3 regions of the Blautia sp. AF26-2 genome follow, and region 2 is predicted to be linked to each of the others. Evidence: predicted binding sites of a transcription regulator. Region 2 holds the regulator's gene; each other region holds the start of a gene.
What was found. Region 2 encodes HrcA, which represses chaperone genes, less so after heat shock. Its sites were predicted from a motif close to TGTTAGCACTCNNNNNNNNNGAGTGCTAACA; they were not measured.
Positions count from the first base shown of each region.

Region 1: DWY63_RS08340 (Hsp20/alpha crystallin family protein) is a predicted target of HrcA. The motif match lies at 4,210-4,240, and genes of this name have one in related genera.
Region 3: clpB (ATP-dependent chaperone ClpB) is a predicted target of HrcA. The motif match lies at 5,658-5,688, and genes of this name have one in related genera.

Region 1 covers NZ_QTWD01000005.1:166,327-174,285, forward strand. Annotated here, with positions in the region: gene DWY63_RS08315 (AAA family ATPase) at 26-958, shown strand; gene DWY63_RS18410 (cobaltochelatase CobT-related protein) at 1,943-2,782, shown strand; gene DWY63_RS08325 (hypothetical protein) at 2,799-2,993, shown strand; gene DWY63_RS08330 (ATP-binding protein) at 3,061-3,810, shown strand; gene DWY63_RS08335 (hypothetical protein) at 3,840-4,004, shown strand; gene DWY63_RS08340 (Hsp20/alpha crystallin family protein) at 4,428-4,895, shown strand; gene DWY63_RS08345 (ABC transporter substrate-binding protein) at 5,133-6,722, shown strand; gene DWY63_RS08355 (cation diffusion facilitator family transporter) at 7,060-7,959, shown strand, end outside.
Region 2 covers NZ_QTWD01000002.1:200,546-208,504, forward strand. Annotated here, with positions in the region: gene uvrB (excinuclease ABC subunit UvrB) at 1-704, shown strand, start outside; gene DWY63_RS03795 (helix-turn-helix domain-containing protein) at 901-1,119, opposite strand; gene DWY63_RS03800 (hypothetical protein) at 1,292-1,657, shown strand; gene DWY63_RS03805 (helix-turn-helix domain-containing protein) at 1,735-1,953, opposite strand; gene hrcA (heat-inducible transcriptional repressor HrcA) at 2,238-3,296, shown strand; gene grpE (nucleotide exchange factor GrpE) at 3,346-3,957, shown strand; gene dnaK (molecular chaperone DnaK) at 4,024-5,901, shown strand; gene dnaJ (molecular chaperone DnaJ) at 6,127-7,338, shown strand; gene DWY63_RS03830 (Crp/Fnr family transcriptional regulator) at 7,669-7,959, shown strand, end outside.
Region 3 covers NZ_QTWD01000003.1:2,295-10,253, forward strand. Annotated here, with positions in the region: gene DWY63_RS05195 (hypothetical protein) at 1-712, opposite strand, end outside; gene DWY63_RS05200 (TIM barrel protein) at 925-2,565, opposite strand; gene DWY63_RS05205 (DUF4250 domain-containing protein) at 2,772-2,945, opposite strand; gene clpB (ATP-dependent chaperone ClpB) at 2,942-5,548, opposite strand; gene DWY63_RS05220 (hypothetical protein) at 5,740-6,822, opposite strand; gene DWY63_RS05225 (CobW family GTP-binding protein) at 6,994-7,938, opposite strand.

The sequences.
Region 1 (7,959 bases), on a different contig from region 2:
CAATTGCAAAGAAAGGAAAATCTTCATGAGAAATCATTGGACAGAAATAGAAAAATATTTAGAAGACCAGAAGATAGCGCAGGAACTAATTGGAGAACTGAGAGATTTTCACATGCGTTATGAGGTAGAGGATCAGGTAAAGGAACGGGTAGAAAAACCGGATATCCTGTTTTATGGGAAAAAGATTCTGGAAATGTCAATAGCAGCGCTTCTTCAGGGAGATAACCTGTTACTTTCCGGTGCGAAAGCTACAGGGAAAAATGTACTATGTGAGACACTGGCATGGATATTCGGAAGACCGGAATACGACATTTCTTTTCATGTAAATACAGACAGTGCCGATCTGATTGGAACGGATACCTTTATAAATAATGAGGTTCGCCTTCGGAAAGGCCCCATCTACCAATGCGCGGAATTTGGAGGATTTGGAATCCTGGACGAAATCAATATGGCAAAAAATGATGCGGTTTCTGTACTGCATGCCACACTGGATCATCGGCGCAGAATCGATATTCCAGGATATAACAGGATTTTACTTCATCCGGCAACACGATTTATCGGCACGATGAATTATGGTTACGCAGGTACCAGAGAGCTAAATGAAGCATTGGTTTCAAGGTTTATGGTAATCGATATGCCTGAAATGGATGAGGATAGTGTTCTTTTTGTATTAAGGCAACATTTTCCAGATGGGGAAAAAAGTGCACTGAAAGCTTTTGCAGGACTGTTTCTGGATTTGCAGATCAAAGCTTACCATGGAGAAATCTCAACAAAATCTCTTGACCTGAGAGGATTGGTTTCTGCTGTAAAAGCAACAAGAAGCGGACTTTCTCCAATTGATGCAATCCAGATGGGAATCATAAATAAAAGTTTTGATGTATTTGAAAAAGAGATCGTAGAAGATGTGGTTTCTACCAGAATCCCATCTTCCTGGACCGGAAAAGACATATGGGGGTAAACTTGTATGGAGGATGTCAGATGGCCGGCGGAACAACTGGAAGAACATCATCTGGAGATCAGCAATCGTATCAGAAATCTTTTTTGGACAGTCAGTGGTGATTATGATACGGAATTTGAACCGGACACAGAAAAATATGTTTATTCAAAACAAACGGTTCTGTATGAGGCAGTGAAACAGGGTGCCTTTGCACGATATTTTGATCAGAAGAAACTTGGCATGTATTTGATGAAAAAAATACATTTTTCTGCTGGAGAAGATATGCTTTTGCCTCTTGCTGGATTATGCATGGATGCTGCAGTGAATCGTTTTATCATTCGAGAACGTTTGGGAACAAAGGAAATCAGAGAACAGGCGTTCAGAGAATTGGAAAAGGCCGAGGAAGAACAGGTATCAGACAAAGCTGGAACAGACCTGATTCACAGGATTAGGCTTCTGTATATAAGGCATGTTCTGGAGAACACAGACGATAAGGGAATGGATCCACAGGCAGAGATTGCATTGTACAAGATTCTTTCTCTGAAGGATGCGGAAAATACGGAAGATGTCATAAACGTGATAGATGAGATTTATAATCATGTTCTGGATCCCTCTTTTGAAAAAAGGAATGGAAATCTGGAGAAGATTCTGAATTTACCGGATATGGCATTAGCCAATGACGCGTGGCAGGAATGCATGACGGATGAACAGATGGAAGACATCATTCAAAAATATCTTTCTAATCTCAAAAAAAAGATGATGAGTCTGGATATCAGAAACAAAAAGAAAAAAAGATTTTATTTCTCTCCGGAAAATGAAGAAGTTCCGGAAAGCTCGGAGAATATAAATCCACAGGCAGTGCGACGGATACGGGAATATGTGGAACTGAATTACGGAAAATCGTATCTAAGTGAATCGGAGCAGGCCAGAGTCAACCGGAAATTTTGTACAGGAATCCACAAAAACTGTATCCTGTATCTTACAGATGGAATTTTACAGAACCCTGTGATAAAAAATAATCAATACCGTTTTTCTCAGCTGCAGTTTGAAAAAAATAAAGCTTATTATGGAAATAATCACTGGATCATCAAAAGAAATATTTCTGTGTTGGCAGAGTCACTGAAACGGGCACTTATAATCCGAAAGGATGATTTTGTCAGCAGATCTGATGCGGGGCAGCTTGTTCCTGAAAGGTTATGGAAAATTGGAAGAACAGACGATGACAAGTTATTTAATAGAAAAAAGAGATCTGACGATTCTGAGTTTGTAATAGACGTCCTGATTGATTCCAGTGGTTCCCAGGCTGACAGACAGGCTCAGGTAGCGGCGCAGGGATATATTATCAGTGAAGCATTAAGCCAGGCAGGAATTCCTCATCGGGTGACAGGATACTGTGCTTTCTGGGGATATACAGTACTTCAGAGATTTCGGGATTATGAAGATCCAAGGGAAACAAATGAAAGAATCTTTCAATTTCGTGCATATGCCAATAACAGAGATGGGCTTGCACTGAAAACAGTCGGTTCCTCTCTCATGGAGCGACCGGAAAAAAATAAGATTTTAATCGTATTAAGTGATGGAAAACCCTGTGATATGAGCATACAACGACCAGGAACCCGCCAGCCCAAGATCTATGACGGAGAAAAAGCTGTGAAAGATACTGCATATGAGGTACGTCGGGCCAGAAATCAGGGAATTTTCGTAATTGGTATTTTTGCAGGGAATGAAGAAGAGCTCTCCGTGGAAAAGAGAATCTATGGAAAAGACTTTGCCTATATTCGTAATATCAGCAATTTTTCCCGTATAGTAGGAACTTTTTTACGAAGACAAATTGATATGGAATGAAAATGGAGGAATCACTATGGGTAAAATTGAATTTTCCAATTGCCAGGATGTAAGAAATCAGAAAAGGATACAGGAATTAGATTGTCCACGCTGTCATGAACCGGGAGGCATTGAAGCCTTTGTGAAAGACGGGATACTTGCAGAGGACGGAGTATGTGATAACTGCGGATATATTCTTCCAGAAGGAACAGAACTGGAGGAAGTGGAGTAAGACAGTTTGAAGTATGGTCATATGTAATGCTTATTATTTAGAAAAAAGAAAAGGAGTAAAGATAGAGATGAAAATAGCAGTTTGCGGAAAAGGTGGATGTGGAAAAAGTACAGTAACCAGTCTTTTGGCTAAGGCTTTAGCCAGACGAGGAAAAGAAATTTTGGTAATTGATTCCGATGAATCTAATTATGGTCTACACCGACAGCTGGGTATGAAGCTTCCCAGAGATTTTACAGACTATTTCGGTGGTAAGCAAAATGTTTTAAATGATATGATGTTATCAAAATTTACTCATCAGTTTTTTGAGGAAACCTGGACTATAGATGATATACCGGAAGATTATTATAGTCTGAAGGACGGTGTAAAACTGATGACCAGTGGAAAAATTCATCAGGCAAATGAAGGGTGTTCTTGTGCTATGGGAACTGTTATGACTCAATTTATCCAAAATCTCAGGCTTACAGAAGACCAATTTGCGCTAATGGATATGGAGGCTGGTATTGAACACTTTGGACGTGGAATTGATAACGGTGTAGATTTGATATTGATAATCATAGATCCATCCTATGAATCCCTACAGCTTTCCAAAAAAATCGGGGAATTATCGGAAAGTATTCAAAAACCATTTTATTACGTTCTCAATAAAGTAACAAAAGAGAATCAGGAAATGATGTATGAAGCTGTATGGAATTCAAGTCGAGTCGCTGTATCTCTTAGTGCGGATCCTGGTATTATGGGAGAGGGACTGATGGGGAAAGAACTATCAGAAAAACCAGATGCTATTGAAAACTTAACAGAATTTCTACTTTCTATTTAACAGAATAAGGAGATTTAGGTGGGTATAGGATGATACAGATTGCAATTGTGGAAGATGAAGAAATTTACGTAAAACAATTAACAGAGTATATCCGGAAATATCAAACGGAAAGGGGAAGATCAATAAAGGTTACGGTATTTGGTGATGGAGAAGATATAGATGATCAGATTAAAAAATCAAGTACAAACAAATAAGTATATTCCATCTTGGGCGTAATTTAAGTTTCGCTAAGTTTCACTCATATAGGTGTCTGTGCACAGCTCGGGAATAAATTCCCTCGCTGTCGGGCTGTCGCCCTATACATTTCCATGAAAAAGCCCTCTTTATCAAGCAAGCTTGAACGAGGGCTTTTCGCGTAAATGTGCATGACTCGTAGCGTTCACACAATCTTCACAAAATTATTAGCACTCGCCTCTTGACAGTGCTAATAATAAGTGTTATATTACAGCTAGAACAAAGGAAGAGGGATACAAAGAGAGGAAAAGAAGAAAACCTCCGGTATCCGGAAGCCTTTCCGTTCCAAAGAAACAGGTAAACAAAAAGATCCGGTGAAAAGAAAAACCGGAGAAAAAGCATGGATCAGGTTCCATGAGAAGAATAAGAAGGAGCGATGACTTATGTTAATGCCTAGTATTTTTGGAGAAAATTTATTTGATGACTTTTTCAACGATTTTCCGTTCTATGATTATGACAAAGAGATGAAGAATACAGAAAAGAAACTGTATGGCCGCAAAGCCAGCCATGTGATGAAAACAGATATTCGCGAGCTGGATAATGGCTACGAGGTAGTGGTTGACCTTCCGGGCTTCACGAAAGATGAAGTTCAGGCCACACTGGAAAATGGTTATCTGACCATCAGTGCAGAGAAAGGTCTTGACAAAGACGAGAAAGAAAAAGAGAACGGCCGCTACATCCGTAAAGAGCGTTACGCAGGTGCATGCAGCAGAAGCTTCTATGTAGGTGAAGATATTACCGAAGAGGATATCAAGGCTGAATTTAAACACGGTCTGCTGAAACTCTTCGTACCGAAGAAGGAAGCAAAACCGGCTGTGGAGCAGAAAAAGACAATCTCCATTGAAGGATAAAAGAAAAAAAGCAAAAGCGTTTGCCGCCCGGGAATGTTAAAATTCCCGGGCGGCAAAATTTTTATCTTTTCTGGTACATCCCGAGGGAAAGAATCCGGAATACGCGGGCGGATATACGTGATTTTCGGATTCGGAAAATAAATTGTATACAATAATGTACTTGCTATTTGGGAACAGGTCGGATACAATAGGCGTGACAATTACAAAATGAGAGAACTCGTATCAAAAGGAGAAATCATGAAGAAAAGAAGAAGCGTACTTGCGCTGCTTTTAGTTGCAGCTCTTACTGTTGTACTTGGCGGATGCCAGGATGGCAAGGATGGGAAAGCAGATTCTTCCGATACCACAAGTTCTCAGGTATCAACGGAATCAACCCCGACAGGGGAACCTGTTATGGGAGGTTCCATCACGGTAGGAATTCCTCAGGACATTGAGGATAGTCTTGACCCACACAAATCTGTTGCGGCAGGAACGAAAGAAATCCTATTCAATATTTATGAGGGCCTTGTAAAGCCCGATGAAGAAGGAAATCTGAACGATGCGGTGGCAGAGAGTCATTCGATCTCGGAGGATGGAAAGGTTTATACCTTCAAGCTCCGGAATGGTGTCAAATTCCACGATGGAACGACCGTCACTGCAGAGGATGTAAAATATTCAATCGAACGCTGTGCGGGTATCAACGGAGACGGAACGCCTCTGGTAGAGGCATTTTCCAATGTGGACAAGGTTGAAATTCCGGACGAGAGCACGATCGACATCTATTTAAAAGAGGCAGACACCGAGTTTCTTGCCTATCTGACGGTAGCGATTGTACCTGAGCATGTGGAAGATCTGGAAGCAGATCCGGTCGGAACAGGCCCGTTCCACTATGTATCACGGTCCCCGCAGGAAAACATTGTCCTTGAAAAATTCAGCGATTACTGGGATACGGAAAATCAGGCGTATCTGGACAAGGTAACATTTCGAATTGTCAAGGACAGCAATGCAGTCGTAACAAACCTGAAATCCGGTACACTGGACATGTATGCACGTCTCAGTTCCACACAGACAGCGCAGCTTGCCGAAGATTCCGATTTTACGATTTATGACGGCGGTATGAACCTGGTACAGGCGCTGTATCTGAACAATGCCGTGGAACCGCTCAACAATGTGAAGGTGCGCCAGGCGCTGTGCTATGCGGCAAACCGCCAGGAAGTGCTGGATATGATTGCGGACGGAAAAGGAACGATCATCGGAAGCAGCATGTTCCCGGCATTTGGAAAATATTATGTGCCGGAACTGTCAGAGCGATATAATCAGGATATTGAGAAGGCAAAAGAACTGTTAAAAGAAGCCGGATACCCAGATGGATTTGAGCTTACGATTACAGTGCCGAACAATTATCAGCAGCATATCGATACAGCCCAGGTTCTGGTAGAGCAGCTTAAAGCGATCGGTGTTACTGCCAAAATTCAGCAGGTCGAGTGGGACAGCTGGCTGTCGGATGTATATGCAGACCGGAAGTTCCAGTCCACGGTTGTCGGCGTTGATGCGGCATATCTGACCGGACGCGCGTTGCTGGAACGGTTTACCTCAACATCATCCAAGAACTTTATCAACTACAGCAACGAAGAGTATGATAAACTGTATCAGCAGGTTAAGACCAGCACGGATGAAGAGGAGCAGGTTGAGATTTACAAAAAAATGGAAACACTGCTCTGTGACGATGCGGCAAACCTGTATATCGAGGATATGGCATGTGAGGTTGCACTTCGGAGCGATTTTGCGGGCTATCGGTTCTATCCGCTGTATGTGCAGGATATGGCGAAAATTTATAAAGTAAAATAGTAGCTATTCCGTTACGGCTCGCTGGGTACCGGTGGGCGGTAACGCTATTTCAGGCAGGAAAAAGAAAAACTCTCATTCGATTGTCAAATCTGCCTGAAAAGAGATAAAATCTGAAAAAACAGAGAAAAAGCGGCGCAGAATTGCTGAAAAGAAGCAGTCTGCGTTGCTTTTTCTCTCTGTCGATAGAATCTCCGAAAATATGTTAGGCTTGACTTTTTTTTCAACACTGCCTACTATAGAAAAAGACAGAAAAAACATAAGGGCTTCGCGGCGATGCGTGAGGCCCTTTTTATCTAAGCTAATGTTTCTGAATGTATTGTGGAAAGAAGGGGAACCCATGACAGATTTTCTGGTAAGATGTTTTGTAAAAGAGTATGAGAACACTGACAATGCGGATGTGCGGACGAGATATGGTATTTTATCCAGTATGGTAGGAATCTGCTGCAATGTATTGCTGTTTGCCGCCAAGCTGCTGATCGGTGTTGGGATGCATTCTCTGGCGATCATGGCGGATGCGTTCAATAACCTTTCCGATGCGGCATCTTCGGTCATCAGCTTTGTTGGTGTCAAGATGGCAAACAAACCGGCCGACAAAGAGCATCCGTTCGGGCATGGACGGATCGAGTATATTGCAGCGCTGATCGTTTCGTTTCTGGTTATTGAAGTCGGCTTTACGTTTTTAAAGAGCTCCCTGGAGAAAATTCGCAATCCGGAAGAGATCACATTTCAGATGGTTCCGTTTTTGATTCTGGTGCTCTCGGTTGGTGTAAAGCTGTGGATGGCGCTTTTCAACCGAAAACTGGGAAACCGCATTCAGTCGAAGGTGATGCTGGCAACGTCGGCGGATTCCATGGGCGACGTGATCACGACGAGCGCAACGATCGCTTCTATATTGATCTGCCATTTCCTTTCGGTTAATATCGACGCAATCGCAGGACTTGTTGTGGCGGTACTCGTTATGTGGTCCGGTATTTCCATTGCAAAAGATACATTGGAACCGCTGATCGGGCAGGGCGCGGATCCGGATCTGTATGCACGGATCATGAAAGAGGTTGCTTCCTATGAAGGAATTGTAGGAACCCATGATCTGATTGTCCACAACTACGGGCCTGGCAGAAGTATGGCATCGATCCATGCGGAGGTGCCGCGAGATGTCGATATCGAGGTATCGCATGATATTATCGACCGCATTGAACATGAGGTCGGCAAAAAATTGGGGATTCTGCTGGTCATCCAC
Region 2 (7,959 bases):
AGATCGACGATCTGATTTCGGAAGTAAAGAAAGAAACTGAAAAACACAACAAAGTTCTCGTGACGACGCTGACGAAGCGTATGGCAGAGGATCTGACCGACTATATGAAAGAGGCCGGCATCCGCGTGCGCTACCTGCACTCCGATATCGACACCCTGGAACGGACCGAGATCATCCGTGATATGCGTCTCGATGTCTTCGATGTGCTCGTCGGTATCAACCTTCTGCGTGAGGGTCTCGACATCCCGGAAATCACACTCGTGGCGATCCTGGATGCCGATAAAGAAGGTTTCCTGCGTTCCGAAACCTCCCTGATCCAGACCATCGGCCGTGCCGCGCGAAACAGCGAGGGCCATGTTATCATGTACGCCGATGTGATGACCGATTCCATGCGCCTCGCGATCGACGAGACGAAGCGCCGCCGTGCCCTGCAGGAAGCCTACAACAAAGAACACGGCATCACTCCGACCACCATCAAAAAAGCCGTCCGCGATCTCATCAGCATTTCGAAAGAAGTGGCAAAGACAGAAGAAAAGATGGAAAAAGACCCGGAGTCCATGAGCCGCGAAGAACTGGAAAAACTGATCGGCCAGGTACAGAAACAGATGAAAGCCGCTGCTGCCGAACTCAACTTCGAAATGGCCGCCGAGCTGCGTGACAAAATGATCACACTGAAGAAGAGCCTGGATGACATGGAAGAATAAAAAAGAAGAAAAGAGCATGAAAAAAAGCGTGCCGGAAAAGCGACAGAAAACTTTCCGACACGCTTTTTTGCGTCCGATTTTGATTCCTTATTGTTCAGAATTGACGCAAAATAAGAATACCATTATAATATAAAATACGACCAAATGGTCGTATCGAAACGCAAAACACCAAAATAAAAAGACAACAATAAAAAAATTAATCGCCGAATTTTCTCTTTTTACTGGAGACACTCAGCAGATAGTCGACCGAGCAGTCATAGAACCGTGCAAGCCGGATCACATAGTCGATCGGGATGTCGCGGATTCCTTTTTCGTAGCGGGAATAGACGTCGCGGTTGCATTCGAGCAGGGCAGAAATCTCTTTGATGGTGAGATCCTGATCGATCCGCATATCTTCAATTCTCTGGTATTTCATACGTTGTACCATCCTTTCAGATTCAAACCCATACTACCAAACGGTTGGATGGACAAAGTTAAATCAGATCATATGGTCGCAAATTGGAGAATGGGGCGGGAGAGAGAAACGGCGGGTGAAGACAGCCTGTGCAGAAAACAGAAAAATATGTACGGCAGAAATGGGGGAACGAATGGGAAAAGCAGAAAGAATAGAAATAGAAGATTTTGTCCAGAATATAGTGGAACGGATGGAGACGCCGGAAGCGTTTGAAAAAATGATCAGCCGGGAGGAAGAATGCGAAGCGCAGGGGCAGGAGAGCCGTCTGAGGGATGTGCTGAAGAAAGAATGGCCGGTGGACGAAAAGGGAGAGCGGATCTATCAGATCACTAATATATATGAAGAAAAAGCAGAAGAACTCCTCATTGTAGAACTGTATACCGGCATCCACCTGGAAAACGGAGTCCCGTGCGGGCATTTTACGCTGTATCTCTGCGGGGAGCCGGACGGATGGAAACTCAGCGAAACGCGGATGATGGAATATCTGCAGAATCTGTAAACGAAAAAGCAAAACAGGGAGGACAGGGAAAAGAAAAACTGTCCTCCTGCTTTTGCTGCGGCGGAGACACCGGAAAGTCAGGATCCATACGGCCGCTTCTCATCGCTGATGCCGACCAGATAATCCAGACTGACCTGATACAGCTCCGCCAGACGGATGGCAATGGAGATCGGCAGCTGCCGGACGCCTTTTTCATATCGGGTATACACATCGCGGTTGCAGCCGAGATAGTCGGCAACCTGGCGGATCGTCAGATCGCGGTCCGTGCGCAGATCCTCCAGTCTCTGATATTTCATGATTCATCACCTCTGAGAAAATGCTACTAAATGGTCGTATCGAAATGGCAGAATCCTACCATACGGCTATAGCGCCTTTGAAACAGTAGAATGCAATAAAAAAGAAAAGTCAGATTCCTTTTCAGAAAGAAAACGGTTTATACTTTTTTCACAATTTCTTCATAGAAAAACCGGGAAAAGGTGTTGACAAACAAAAGGCAGAGTGCTATCTTAAGAGCATAGATGTTAGCACTCCACTGAAACGAGTGCTAACAGGACTATACAACAGGAAGGAGCTTATCTTAGTGGATACAGAATTGGATGAAAGAAAAAGAAAAATATTAAAAGCGATCATCCAGACGTATCTGGAAACGGGCGAGCCGGTCGGCTCAAGAACGATTTCCAAATACACGGATTTGAATTTAAGCTCCGCCACAATCCGGAATGAAATGTCCGATCTGGAAGAGATGGGTTACATCTTACAGCCCCACACTTCCGCAGGACGCATTCCTTCCGATAAAGGCTACCGCCTCTATGTAGATGAGCTGATGCGGGAAAAAGAACAGGAAGTTGCAGACATCAAAAACATGGTCATTGAAAAAACAGACCGAATGGAAAAAGTTCTGCAGCAGGTTGTCAAAGTCCTCGCTTCATCTACCAACTATGCAACGTTGATTACAGGACCGGAATATCACAGAAATAAAGTGAAATTCATCCAGCTCTCAAAAGTCAATGAAGAGCAGCTCCTGGCCGTCATCGTCGTAGAAGGCAACCTGGTGAAAAACCAGATGATCGACCTAGACGAGACCATCAACGATGAACAGATATTAAAGCTGAACCTGCTTCTGAACACACAGCTCAATGGCCTGACCATTGAAGAAATCAATCTTGGCATGATCAAGAAGATGAAAGAGCAGGCAGGCATCCACTCCGGCATCATCAGCAAAGTGGTCGATACCGTAGCGGAAGCCATCGCAGTCAGCGAAGAAGATGTGCCGGTGTACACCAGCGGCGCAACCAACATTTTCAAGTACCCTGAGCTTTCCGACAGCAGCAAAGCCAGCCAGCTGATCTCCACATTCGAGGAACGGCAGAAACTGGTCGATATGATCAAAGGAGCTGCCGAGGAGCAGGACGGAGAGGAAAATACCGGTATTCAGGTATACATCGGAAATGAATCTTCGATGGAACCCTTACGGGACTGCAGCGTGGTCACCACCACATACGATATGGGAAACGGTATGCGCGGAACAATCGGTATCGTGGGACCAAAGCGGATGGATTACGAAAATGTGGTAGATAACCTGAAAACATTAAAAGTTCAACTGGACGCCGTCTTCAAAAAGCCGGACACAGGTGAGTAGAAAGGTGGAATGATCAGTGAGCGAAGAAAATAGAAAGAAAGAGGAAACCATGGAAGAACCTACACGCGAGATGGAAAAAGAAACCGGAGCAGAGACCGATCTGCCGGAAACCGAACCGGCTGCGGAGCAGGAAGAAGCAAAGAAAGCAGCAGAGGCAAAAGAAGCGGAAGCTGCAGAAGAAACTGCTGAGGATGGCAAAGAACGAAAGTTCTTCAAAAAGAAAAAAGATAAAAAAGATGAGAAAATCGAAGAGCTGACTGACCGCCTGACCCGTCAGATGGCAGAGTTCGATAACTTCCGCAAACGCACCGAAAAAGAAAAAGCAAATATGTATGCCATTGGAGCAAAAGACATCATCGAGAAGATTCTTCCGGTTGTTGACAGCTTCGAGCGCGGACTTGCAACGGTGGAAAACCCGGAGGAAGATCCGTTCGCAGACGGCATGAATAAAGTATACAAACAGTTTACCACAGCACTCGATGAACTCGGTGTAACCGTGATCGAGGCCGTTGGAAAGGAATTTGATCCGAACCTGCACAACGCAGTGATGCATGTGGAGGATGAGGAAGCCGGCGAGAACATCGTCGTAGAAGAGTTCCTGAAGGGCTACATGTACAAAGGCTCCGTAGTCCGTCACAGTATGGTCAAGGTGGCTAATTAAGCCTTGAAGATAAATAAATAGAAATTAAACCATTTTTTAGCATAATTCATTGAGGAGGAAACAACAATGGGCAAAATTATTGGTATTGACTTAGGAACAACAAACAGCTGTGTAGCCGTTATGGAAGGTGGAAAACCAACCGTTATCGCAAACGCAGAGGGTGAAAGAACAACTCCATCTATCGTAGCATTCACAAAAACAGGTGACCGTCTGGTCGGCGAGCCGGCAAAACGTCAGGCTGTAACAAACGCAGACAGAACCATCCGTTCTATCAAACGTGAGATGGGTACTGACTATAAAGTAGACATCGAAGGAAAGAAATACTCTCCGCAGGAGATCTCCGCTATGATTCTTCAGAAACTGAAAGGTGATGCAGAGAACTACCTTGGTGAGAAAGTAACAGAAGCAGTTATCACAGTTCCGGCTTACTTCAATGACGCACAGCGTCAGGCAACCAAAGATGCCGGTAAAATCGCAGGTCTTGATGTAAAACGTATCATCAACGAGCCTACCGCAGCAGCTCTGGCATACGGACTGGACAACGAAAATGAGCAGAAGATCATGGTATACGACCTTGGCGGCGGTACTTTCGATGTTTCCATCATCGAGATCGGTGACGGCGTTATCGAAGTTCTTTCCACAGCAGGAAACAACCGTCTGGGCGGCGATGACTTCGACCAGAAAGTAACAGATTATATCCTTGCTGAGTTCAAGAAACAGGAAGGCGTAGATCTTTCCAATGATAAAATGGCTCTGCAGAGAATCAGAGAAGCAGCAGAGAAAGCAAAGAAAGAGCTTTCCAGCGCAACTACAACCAACATCAACCTGCCGTTCATCACTGCAACCGCAGATGGCCCGAAACATCTCGATATGAACCTGACAAAGGCTAAATTCGATGAGCTGACCCACGACCTGGTAGAGAAAACCGCAGAGCCGGTACAGAGAGCACTTTCTGATGCAGGCCTTCAGGCATCCGAGCTTTCCAAAGTCCTTCTGGTAGGCGGATCTACCCGTATCCCGGCTGTACAGGATAAAGTAAGACAGCTGACCGGACACGAGCCGAGCAAGAGCCTGAACCCGGATGAGTGCGTAGCACTTGGTGCTTCCGTACAGGGTGGTAAACTTGCAGGAGACGCCGGCGCAGGCGATATCCTTCTTCTGGATGTAACTCCGCTGTCTCTGTCCATCGAGACCATGGGAGGTATTGCAACTCGTCTGATCGAGCGTAACACCACAATCCCGACCAAGAAGAGCCAGATCTTCTCAACAGCAGCAGATAACCAGACAGCAGTAGATATCAACGTAGTACAGGGTGAGCGTCAGTTCGCGAAAGACAACAAATCCCTCGGCCAGTTCCGTCTGGATGGAATTCCGCCAGCAAGAAGAGGCGTTCCGCAGATCGAGGTTACCTTTGATATCGATGCCAACGGTATCGTAAATGTATCTGCAAAAGACCTTGGAACAGGAAAAGAGCAGCACATCACCATCACCGCAGGCTCTAACATGTCCGACAGCGAGATCGACAAAGCAGTCAAAGAAGCTGCTGAGTTCGAGGCTCAGGATAAGAAACGAAAAGAAGCAATCGACGCAAGAAACGATGCAGACTCCATGGTATTCCAGACCGAGAAAGCAATCGAGGAAGTCGGCGACAAGCTTGATGCAAACGACAAAACAGCAGTAGAAGCTGACCTGAACGCACTGAAAGATCTCATTGCAAAATGCAATCCGGAAGAAATGACCGATGCACAGGTAGCTGATCTGAAAGCAGCTCAGGAAAAACTGATGACAAGCGCTCAGAAACTGTTTGCAAAACTGTATGAGCAGCAGGGCGGAGCAGCAGGCGCTGGTGCCGGAACAGCAGGTGCAGGCCCGGATATGGGAAATGCAGGAGCAGCAGGCGGCCATGACGACGATGTCGTAGACGCTGACTACAAAGAGGTTTAATTTTCGGCATGTCACACTCCGTGAAAATACCGACTGTGAGTTGAAACAATAAGTAAATAAACGCAAAAAGCCCTGTGAGGCGAATGTTTGCAGGGGACGGAAAATACATTCCGCCCCCTGTATTTATGCTGGTATTGCTTTCGGAAAAGTGCTATACTGGAGCGTGCGGAAAAACATTTCTGCAAAGATGAAATTTGTGGAACAGAAATGAAAAGGTGAACATAAATGGCAGAAAAAAGAGATTATTACGAGGTCCTCGGCGTAGACCGCGGAGCGGACGATGCAACATTAAAAAAAGCATACCGTAAACTGGCCAAGAAATACCATCCGGATATGAACCCGGGCGACAAAGAGGCCGAGGCAAAATTTAAAGAGGCGACAGAAGCCTATGGCGTGCTGAGTGATCCGGACAAACGGCGTCAGTACGATCAGTTTGGCCACGCTGCATTTGAAAACGGCGGTGGCGGCGCAGGAGCCGGCGGATTCGGCGGTTTCGACTTTGGCGGCGGAGATATGGGTGATATCTTCGGTGATATTTTCGGCGACCTGTTCGGTGGCGGCGGAAGCAGAAGAAGAGCAAACAATGGACCGATGAAGGGAGCAAACCTCCGCGCTGTTGTCCACATTACGTTTGAGGAAGCTGTTTTCGGATGCCAGAAAGAGCTCGAGATCAACCTGAAGGATACCTGTACAACGTGCCACGGAACCGGCGCAAAACCAGGAACTTCACCGGAGACATGCTCCAAATGTAACGGAACTGGTCAGATTACGTACACACAGCAGACCATGTTCGGTTCTGTGAGAAACGTGACGACCTGTCCGGATTGTAACGGAACCGGAAAGATCATTCGCGATAAATGTACCGCATGCCACGGCACGGGCTATACATCCAGCAGAAAACGCATTCAGGTCAACATTCCGGCTGGAATCGACGATGGACAGAGCATCCGGATCCGTGAAAAAGGTGAGCCGGGTGTAAACGGCGGACCGAGAGGAGATTTGCTTGTCGAGGTTCAGGTAACCCGTCATCCGATCTTCCAGAGACAGGATATGAACATCTTCTCTACCGCACCGATTACATTTGCGCAGGCAGCGCTCGGCGGTGATGTGAAGATCAGCACCGTTGACGGAGACGTTCTCTATACCGTAAAACCGGGAACTCAGACCGATACCAAGATCCGTCTGAAAGGAAAAGGCGTTCCATCTCTCCGGAACAGCAATGTACGCGGCGATCACTATGTAACACTTGTTGTTCAGACACCGACCAGGCTGAACGAAAAAGCAAAAGAAGCCCTTCGTGCCTTTGATGAAGCTTGCGGAAACCGTCAGGTGTCAGAAGCAAAAGCAGCCGATGGTGAGAATACCGCAGAACAGCCGAAGAAGAAAAAAGGGTTTATGGATAAGGTGAAGGAAGCGTTTGAGGATATTGATAAATAAAAAATCTATCTGTTTTTGTTCTCATTCGGACAAAATTTCTCACAGACTTGAGCATGTAGAATATGAAAAGTCTTTTCCAACACGCTCTAATATGAAAGAAATAGAAAATATGAGATAAATGAAAAGAAGAACCTGCAGGAGAAACAGGTTCTTCTTTTTTGACAAAATTTAAAAATACAGAATATTCAGAAAATTGCAAATATTGATCTAAATCAAGAGAATGATGAGATGTGAAAAACTGTTCATGATATAATTAACAAAATTGCATAGGAATAAAAAAGATTGATGTTATGTAATGTAAAATAAAAAGGCAGAAAGGAAATAGAGCGGTTGGAAAATGAAAATATAGAAAAACAGGAGTTCTTCAAAACTTATTTAGGTATCAAAAATAAAAATGTGCTGAGCAGTCTGGAACAAATGGCGTATGTCTGGAAGGTGAAAGATAAGGAAGTTATCATTCGAGAAGGGGAAGCGCTGCCATGCGTTCCTTTTCTGGTATCGGGCATTGTAAAAGGGTATTGTGAAAGCAAGGGAGATGGAAAAGAGCATGTTTCCTGCTTTGGTTATTTAAAAGGAGACATTGTTGTAGGAATTTCCAATTTATCCGTAAATGTGAAATCA
Region 3 (7,959 bases), on a different contig from region 2:
AATCTGCGGCTTTTACAATCACAGTGAATTCCTGTGTGAAGTCAACGCCGGTTTTCTTTCCGTCTTTGATTGTCGCCAGAAGTTTTACGGTTCCGGCATTCGTTACTTTCAGGTTTGTGCCGTCTAAAACAGCACCTGTCATTCCGGCATCCGTGATTTCCCATGTGATCTGTTTCTGATCTGCATTTTCTGGAACTGCTTTGCCCGTCAGTGCGGTGGTTCCCGGGATTTCTTTCGGTATGCCCTGGATTTCTGTTACAGCTGCGTACTCATAGGTTCTTATCTGGATTTCAATGGCATCTTTTGTTTCCGTTTCTGCGATCTTTGTTACAATCCAGCTTCCGTTCCAGCTGTCTGCCTTTTTAAGCAGATAATCTGCCGGAGCCTTTTTGGCCTTTTCCGTAAGATCCTTCAGATTCCAGGAAGCCGCCGCTGCGATCACAGCCTCTTTTTCTGTTTTTATTCTTTCTTTGTCATCTTTCTGATCTTTCTTTTCATCCGGATTTGTTTTTTCTGAAAGTATTCGGATTTCTCTGTTCTCTGCATCATTTTTAATCTCCGTATCTTTGCCGAGAACGTCGCCTGCTTTCAGCGAAAGCTCTCCGAACTTCCACGTTTTGGCTTCCTCTTTTGCGAATGCCATGGTTGGGAACATCGTCACGATCAGAAGCATGGACAGTACAAACGAAAGCATTTTTTTCGTTTTCTTCATAACACAAATCCTCCTTTCCTTTTGATTGTTTTGCAGCCGCCAGGGGCCACAGTTTCTCTTGTTACTTTCATTATACGTGTGTCAGAAAAAGAGTCAACGGGCCGTAAAAATTCGTAAGAATTCTTGTGCATTTCCGCTAAAATACTTTCAACGTTTTTTCACAATACTTCCATGAATTTTTACGGCCCGTCAGATTTTCTTAAGATATTCCTTTATTTGTGATGAAGCACATATTTCACATACGCAATTCTGCGGCTGTCCGGTGCCCAGGAGTTGACGTTGATACTGCCCTGGCCGCCGAAAAGATCCAGCACTTTTTTCTTATTCTGTCCGTCATAATCCATCATTCCAAGCGATACATACATGTTCGGCAGATGCTCATTCGGTTCCAGCTCACCTTTAGCGAAGGTCAGGTAAATGACGTGTTTTCCATCCGGCGAAACGTGGCCGAACCAGTTGTTGGCATCGAAATCGGTCATCTGGGTGAGACCGCTGCCGTCACGGTTCATCCGCCATACCTGCATCAGACCGCTTCTGGTGCTGTTGAACCAGATGTGCTTTCCGTCCGGTGAATACTCCGGACCGTCGTTGTAGCCTTTGCCGTCCGTCAGGCAGGTTTCCTCGCCGCCGTCTGATGGAATCGTACAGATCTCAATGCGCATAGTCTCCTCCTCCGGCTTTTTGCGGAAGGCACAGTACGCAAGCTCTTTTCCGTCCGGCGACCAGCCGTGCAGATAGCTGAGACCCGGTCCGGTGAGGTCTTTTGGTTCACCGCCTGTCATCGGGAGCACGTAGATGTGGGATTCATACGTTCCATCTGTGAGTTCCGGCGGCATGCAGCTTACCGCCAGCAGCTGGTTGTCCGGTGACGGAATGTGGTCATTGTTGCACTGCACGCAGAAACCGGTATCAACCTGCTCCACATGGTCTTTGTCGATCTCATAGCGGTAGATTTTTCCATCCGCATTATAAAGCAGGGTGTTTCCATCGTTCAGCCAGTTCGGTGCCTCGATGATTCCCGGAAACTCATGCAGCACGGTTTCTTCTCCGGTCTCCACATCCATCGTGCAGAGAATGCTGTCGGTGTTGTCTCTGTCCCCTGTCCATCCGGAGAGCATTTTTCCGGCGCGGCAGGTATCCTCCAGTGTTGCCGCATCCATATCCACAATCTGCAGTGCACCGTTTGCACGGGCGAACTGGAAGCAGGCTTTCAGATCAACCATGCCTTTTCCAAGCGGCGCTTCCTGGCCGGTGATTTTCATATCTTTATAATGAACGGCTTTGACTCGGTCCGCATGCGCCCAGAGGAACTCTTCCGGGTCGACGCCGCCGCAGTACATCCAGCCGACATCTACTTCTGCTCCGACTTTTTCACCGCAGGCTTCCAGGAGATATTCGTACGCTGTTTTTCCATTCACGCGGATACAGATATCTTCTTTTTCGTTGTGAATCAGAAGACCTGCTCCGGCTTTTTCCAGTTCTTCTGCCAGTTCGCGGTATCTTGCAGCGGTTTCGTCCAGAACATCTTTTGTCAGGCGTGCCGGGCTCTTTACGACAAACCAGGAAATGTGGTATTTCTGCGCCAGTTCTGTAAGAATGGCAAGTTCTCTTTCATAGTGGTATTCATCCAGGAAAATGTGGACCGCATGAACCTCAATGTGGTATTTTGCAAGCAACGGCATTGCCTGCTCCAGATCCTCCGGGATCCAGAAACCGTAGTCCCTGGCATCAACACGGAATCCGAGACACGGCTCGATCTGGCGGTAGCCTGCCTCATAGATTTTCTTTAAAAATCCTTCGGGATCCTGTTTCCATTCTTTGGATACCCCATACATCTGTACACCAAAATACATATTGGTTTCCTCCTTCTCCAGATCCGCTGTTTCCCCATTTTCAGCGGATTTTCTTTTCCTCCATTTTACCACATTTCTTCTATTATAGATATGATTTTTCCTGTCAGTTATAAGAAACACGCTTTGCGTAAAAAAGGCGCCCCGTATGTGTTTTTTCCACATACGGAACGCCTTTTTCCGCCATTTTTTTCAGGGCCTGGTTATTCTTACACAAACTGGTTCGTTTTCTCATCGTACTCATAGTCGATGAGCGCCAGTTTTTCCCGCAGATCGGATTCCTCTGTCTGCATGGCCGCGCAGAATTCTGCGAGCGACGGGTAAAAATCTCTTAACTGCGTATTGACATAGCTCAGCAGCATTACGGGATCTTTCGGCATCATTCGTCTACTACCTCCACACCTGGTTTGATCATTGCCTTCAGGCCGCCGTTTTCCACATCCAGAAGGATCGTATCGCCCTCGCTGACCTGACCGCCAAGGATCAGTTTTGCGGTGCTGGTTTCTACCTCTTTCTGTACGAAACGTTTCAATGGACGGGCGCCGTAAACAGGGTCGTAGCCGCCCTCAATGACAAACTGTTTTGCAGCCGGGCTCAGTTCGACGGTAAGCTCCTGGTCTGCCAGACGTTTGTTCAGTCCTTTCAGCAACAGATCTACGATATGACCAATGTTGTCTTTTGTCAATGGTTTGAACATAATTGTTTCATCCAGACGGTTCAGGAACTCCGGACGGAAGTGTGCACGCAGATCCTGCATGACCAGGTTTCTCGCCTCTTCGGAGATGCTGCCGTCATCCTGAATGCCGTCCAGCAGATACTGGGATCCGATATTGGAGGTCATGATCAGGATCGTATTTTTAAAGTCTACGGTACGGCCCTGGGAGTCGGTGATACGGCCGTCATCGAGTACCTGCAGCAGAACGTTGAAGACGTCCGGATGCGCTTTCTCGATCTCATCGAACAGAACAACAGAATATGGTTTTCTGCGCACTGCCTCAGTCAGCTGGCCGCCCTCCTCGTAGCCTACATATCCCGGAGGCGCTCCGATCAGACGGGAGACGGAGTATTTCTCCATGTATTCACTCATATCGATTCGAACCATGTTGTTCTCATCATCAAACAGCTTTTCTGCCAACGTTTTCGCAAGCTCTGTTTTACCGACACCGGTAGGTCCAAGGAACAGGAACGAACCGATCGGTTTTGTCGGATCCTTGATTCCGGCTTTGGAACGGATGATCGCATCCGAAACCTTGGTGACTGCTTCATTCTGGCCGATAACTCTCGTGTGAAGTTCATCTTCCAGGCCGAGGATCTTAGTTCTCTCGCCTTCGGTCAGTTTTGCAACCGGGATTCCGGTCCAGCGGGAGACAATTCTGGCAATCTCTTCATCCGTTACACTCTCGTGTACCAGTGAGAGATCTTCATTTTTAACTTTTTTCTCTTCTGCTTCCAGCATCTGCTGTAATTTCGGGAGTTCACCGTACTGCAGTTCAGCGGCGCGGTTCAGATCGTAATCATTCTTTGCTTTCTGGATCTGGCGGTTCATGTCCTCGATCTGCTCACGCAGTTTGGACAGTTTCTCAACGGAACTCTTTTCATTTTCCCACTGTGCCTTTGCAGAATTGAAGGTATCCTTTAACTCAGCCAGCTCTTTCTGCAGTGTTTCCAGACGCTCGCGGCTCAGATTGTCGGTCTCTTTTTTCAGTGCGGCTTCCTCGATCTGCATCTGCAGAATCTTACGGCGCTGCTCATCCAGCTCGGCCGGCATGGAATCCAGTTCTGTCTTGATCAGAGCGCATGCCTCGTCGACCAGGTCGATTGCTTTATCCGGCAGGAAACGGTCGCTGATGTAACGGTTCGAAAGGGTTGCGGCTGCAACGAGGGCACCGTCGGTGATTTTTACGCCGTGGTAAACTTCGTAGCGCTCTTTTAAGCCACGCAGGATGGAAATCGTATCCTCTACGGTCGGCTCATCAACCTGAACCGGCTGGAAACGGCGCTCCAGGGCGGCATCTTTTTCGATGTACTGGCGGTACTCATCCAGCGTTGTGGCACCGATGCAGTGCAGTTCGCCTCGTGCCAGCATAGGTTTCAGCATGTTTCCGGCATCCATCGCGCCGTCGGTCTTTCCGGCGCCGACGATCAGGTGCAGCTCATCGATAAACAGAATGATTTTTCCGTCGCTCTTTCTGACTTCCTCCAGAACGGCTTTCAGACGCTCCTCGAATTCGCCGCGGTATTTTGCTCCGGCTACCAGGGCTCCCATATCGAGGGAGAAAATGGTTTTATCTTTCAGGCTCTCCGGTACATCGCCGTTGGCGATTCGCTGGGCCAGGCCTTCTACGACTGCGGTTTTACCAACACCAGGCTCACCGATCAGAACCGGATTGTTTTTTGTCTTACGGGACAGGATACGGACAACGTTCCGAATTTCGGTATCACGGCCGATAACCGGGTCCATTTTCTGGTTTCTGGCTTTTTCTACGATATCCTGTCCATATTTTTCCAGGGTGTCGTATGTTGCCTCCGGGTTGTCGGTGGTAACTCTCTGGTTTCCGCGCACGGTGCTTAATGCCTGCAGGAAACGTTCTCTTGTGATGCCGTACTCCTGAAACAGTTTTTTCATGGACGGGCTTGGGTTTTTCAGCATTGCCAGGAAGAGGTGTTCTACGGAAACATACTCGTCTCCCATGGCTTTCGCCTCATCCTCAGCATTTATCAATGCTTTATTCAGATACTGACCGATATACGGCTGACCGCCGGATACTTTGACGCGGTCGTTCAGCGCCGTCTCGACACGGTTCAGAAAATGATCTTTGTTGATTTCCATCTTTTCGATCATTTTCAGAATCAGGCTGTCGTCCTGATGCAGGAGGTTATACAACAGATGCTCCTGCTCTATTTCCTGGTTGCCGAAATCGTATGCGGTCTTTTCCAGGTCCTGTACAGCCTGCAGCGATTTTTGTGTGAATTTACTGATATTCATAATCGGCTTCCTCCTTATCTATTTGGGTGCTAACATTCGCTCCGAACAAAAAGAGCGTTGATGTGAATTTTCTTTTCTTTCTTTGTTCTAGTCGTACTATAACACTAGTTATTAGCACTGTCAAGAGGTGAGTGCTAATTTTTTTTATTTTTCCCGACGCTCCTTTTCTCCCTCCCCCCCCTAAAAGATTTTTATTCATCGCCGTACACAGCAATAAAATGAATCAGTGCCTCTGTTTCGGAACTGGCATACTTTTTGGCAGATGCTTCCAGCGGCTGTGATTGATATGCTTCAAACGAATCGCCCTCGTCGCGTCCAGATATGTAGCGATTATCATTTAGTTTCCACTTCCTCATTTCTTCAAAATAAGCAGTATTCGCCATTTCCGAATTCCAGTCCATTCGCTCCAGCAGATAATACTCCATTCCATGATAACATTCTTCGCAAATTCCCGTAAAAAATTCTTCTGCTGTCTGAGATGTTAAATGCTCTGGAGCATACCATATTTCGTTCTCTTCATTATTATATAATGCAACGCAATTCGATGATCCTGTCTCTTTCACATACAGCGGAATTTCGGGAATTCCAAGTCGTTCTGTTTCAAGCCGTACCATCTTCTGCGCTGCAATTGTTCTTTCTTCCAGTGTTTTTTGCCTCCATTCGCTCTCCTTTAAGCTCAGCAGAAATTCTTTATTTTCCTGAAAAATGTTCTCCTGATTCTGGACGAGATTATAGTCCTTTTTTCGTTCGTAAAGTTCTGCCACTCCGGACGGAGACTCAAGCTTCCAATATATCATCATACAAGTCGGTACCATACTCACGCATACTGAAACAAACAGAAATGCGTTTAAGTCACTTCTTTTTAATCTCCAGAATTTTTTCGGAGAATATTTTCGTTTTTTTCTATGTAAATCTCTTAAAACCGTAACAAGAAATATCCCATCCAGCACTGCAAGAAACAACACAATTTTCAGTGAATATTGGGCAAATAAAAACAGCATCAGTATGCTCGGCGGAAATGTATAGAATAAAACTTCATTTGCAGTTCCATCTGCGCAGTAGCTTCGAATGGGTGAGGCCAGCCACAAAATCAGGCACAGCGCATAGGCAAAAAGCATTGTCCCCGACGAAATATGGACGGAACATTCTGTAATATATACCTCAACCTGTTTCACATACATCACATACAAGATACAGATCGGATATAAAATCGAGCTTTTGCTCAACCAGTATGCCGCTGATTTTCTTTCCCGTCTTCTTTTCTGTTCCTCCATATCAGATCCCCCTGATTTTTCTTTTGTTTTATTTGAAATACTTGTATGTTTATTTTAGCGTAATTTTTCGTTTTTGCCTATCCTTCGTTTTTCAGTTGAATCTTTCTGTAAAAACCAAAATTGCGAAACCCTGTTTTGGCAGGACTCCGCAATCTCTTTTTCCTATTTACTTTATGATACATGACGGGCAGCATATTTCATTTTCTGGTTTCCGGCGCATTTCTTAAAATACTGCCGGATCGCATCTTCGTTCATATCGTTTCCGATAAACACAGCCTGGCCGGCGTTTTTCTGTTCTGTGCCGGTGATGCTGTAGCGGTGATCGGCGACATCAAATTGGAGAAACTGGTCTCCGGCTGCGAACTGTCCTTTTGCACGGATGATATTTCCAAACGCTCCGCGAATGATCTGTTCCAGAAAACACCACAGGGTTTCCGGTGCCTCCATTCGGATATTTTCGAAGGAGAAGGTCTCCGGCATCTTTTCGCCGCTCTGCGTATCCTGTACTTCTTTCTCATATCGGCCGCCCAGCAGCAGGCTCTGGTAATCTTCCCGTGTCATCGTGGATGCATAATCCGTGATGATTTTTGCCTGCGGGTTAATTTCCTGCAGAAATTTCTGGATGCGCTGTTTTTCTTCCGCCTGGCATGCTTCTGTTTTGGAAACAATGATCGTATCCGCGCTTCGGATCTGATCCTGATACAGCTCGGGATATTCCGCCATATAGCGGCGGTAACTGTAAACATCCACAATAGTGACCGGCGAGAGAAGCTGAATTCTCTCGTACTCGATCTGACGCAGATTTTCTATAATCCGGGCGAGACTTCCGACGCCTGTCGGTTCTACGATCAGGTATTCCGGGTCTACCACATTGGCAATGGTCAGCACGGATGCTGCAAAATCCTTTTTCCCGATGCAGCAGATGCACTGCTCTGTCATTTCCCATACATTTTTCTGCGTTCCTTGCCGGTTCTGGCCAAGACGTGCGCCGTCGATTCCTGCGGCTCCATATTCATTTTCCAGTATGGCAAACCGCTGATCGACGTTCCTGGCCAGCCGTTTGATAAATGTTGTTTTTCCCGCGCCCAAAAAGCCGGATACGATCAATATTTTCATACGTTTCCTTTTTCAGTCAAA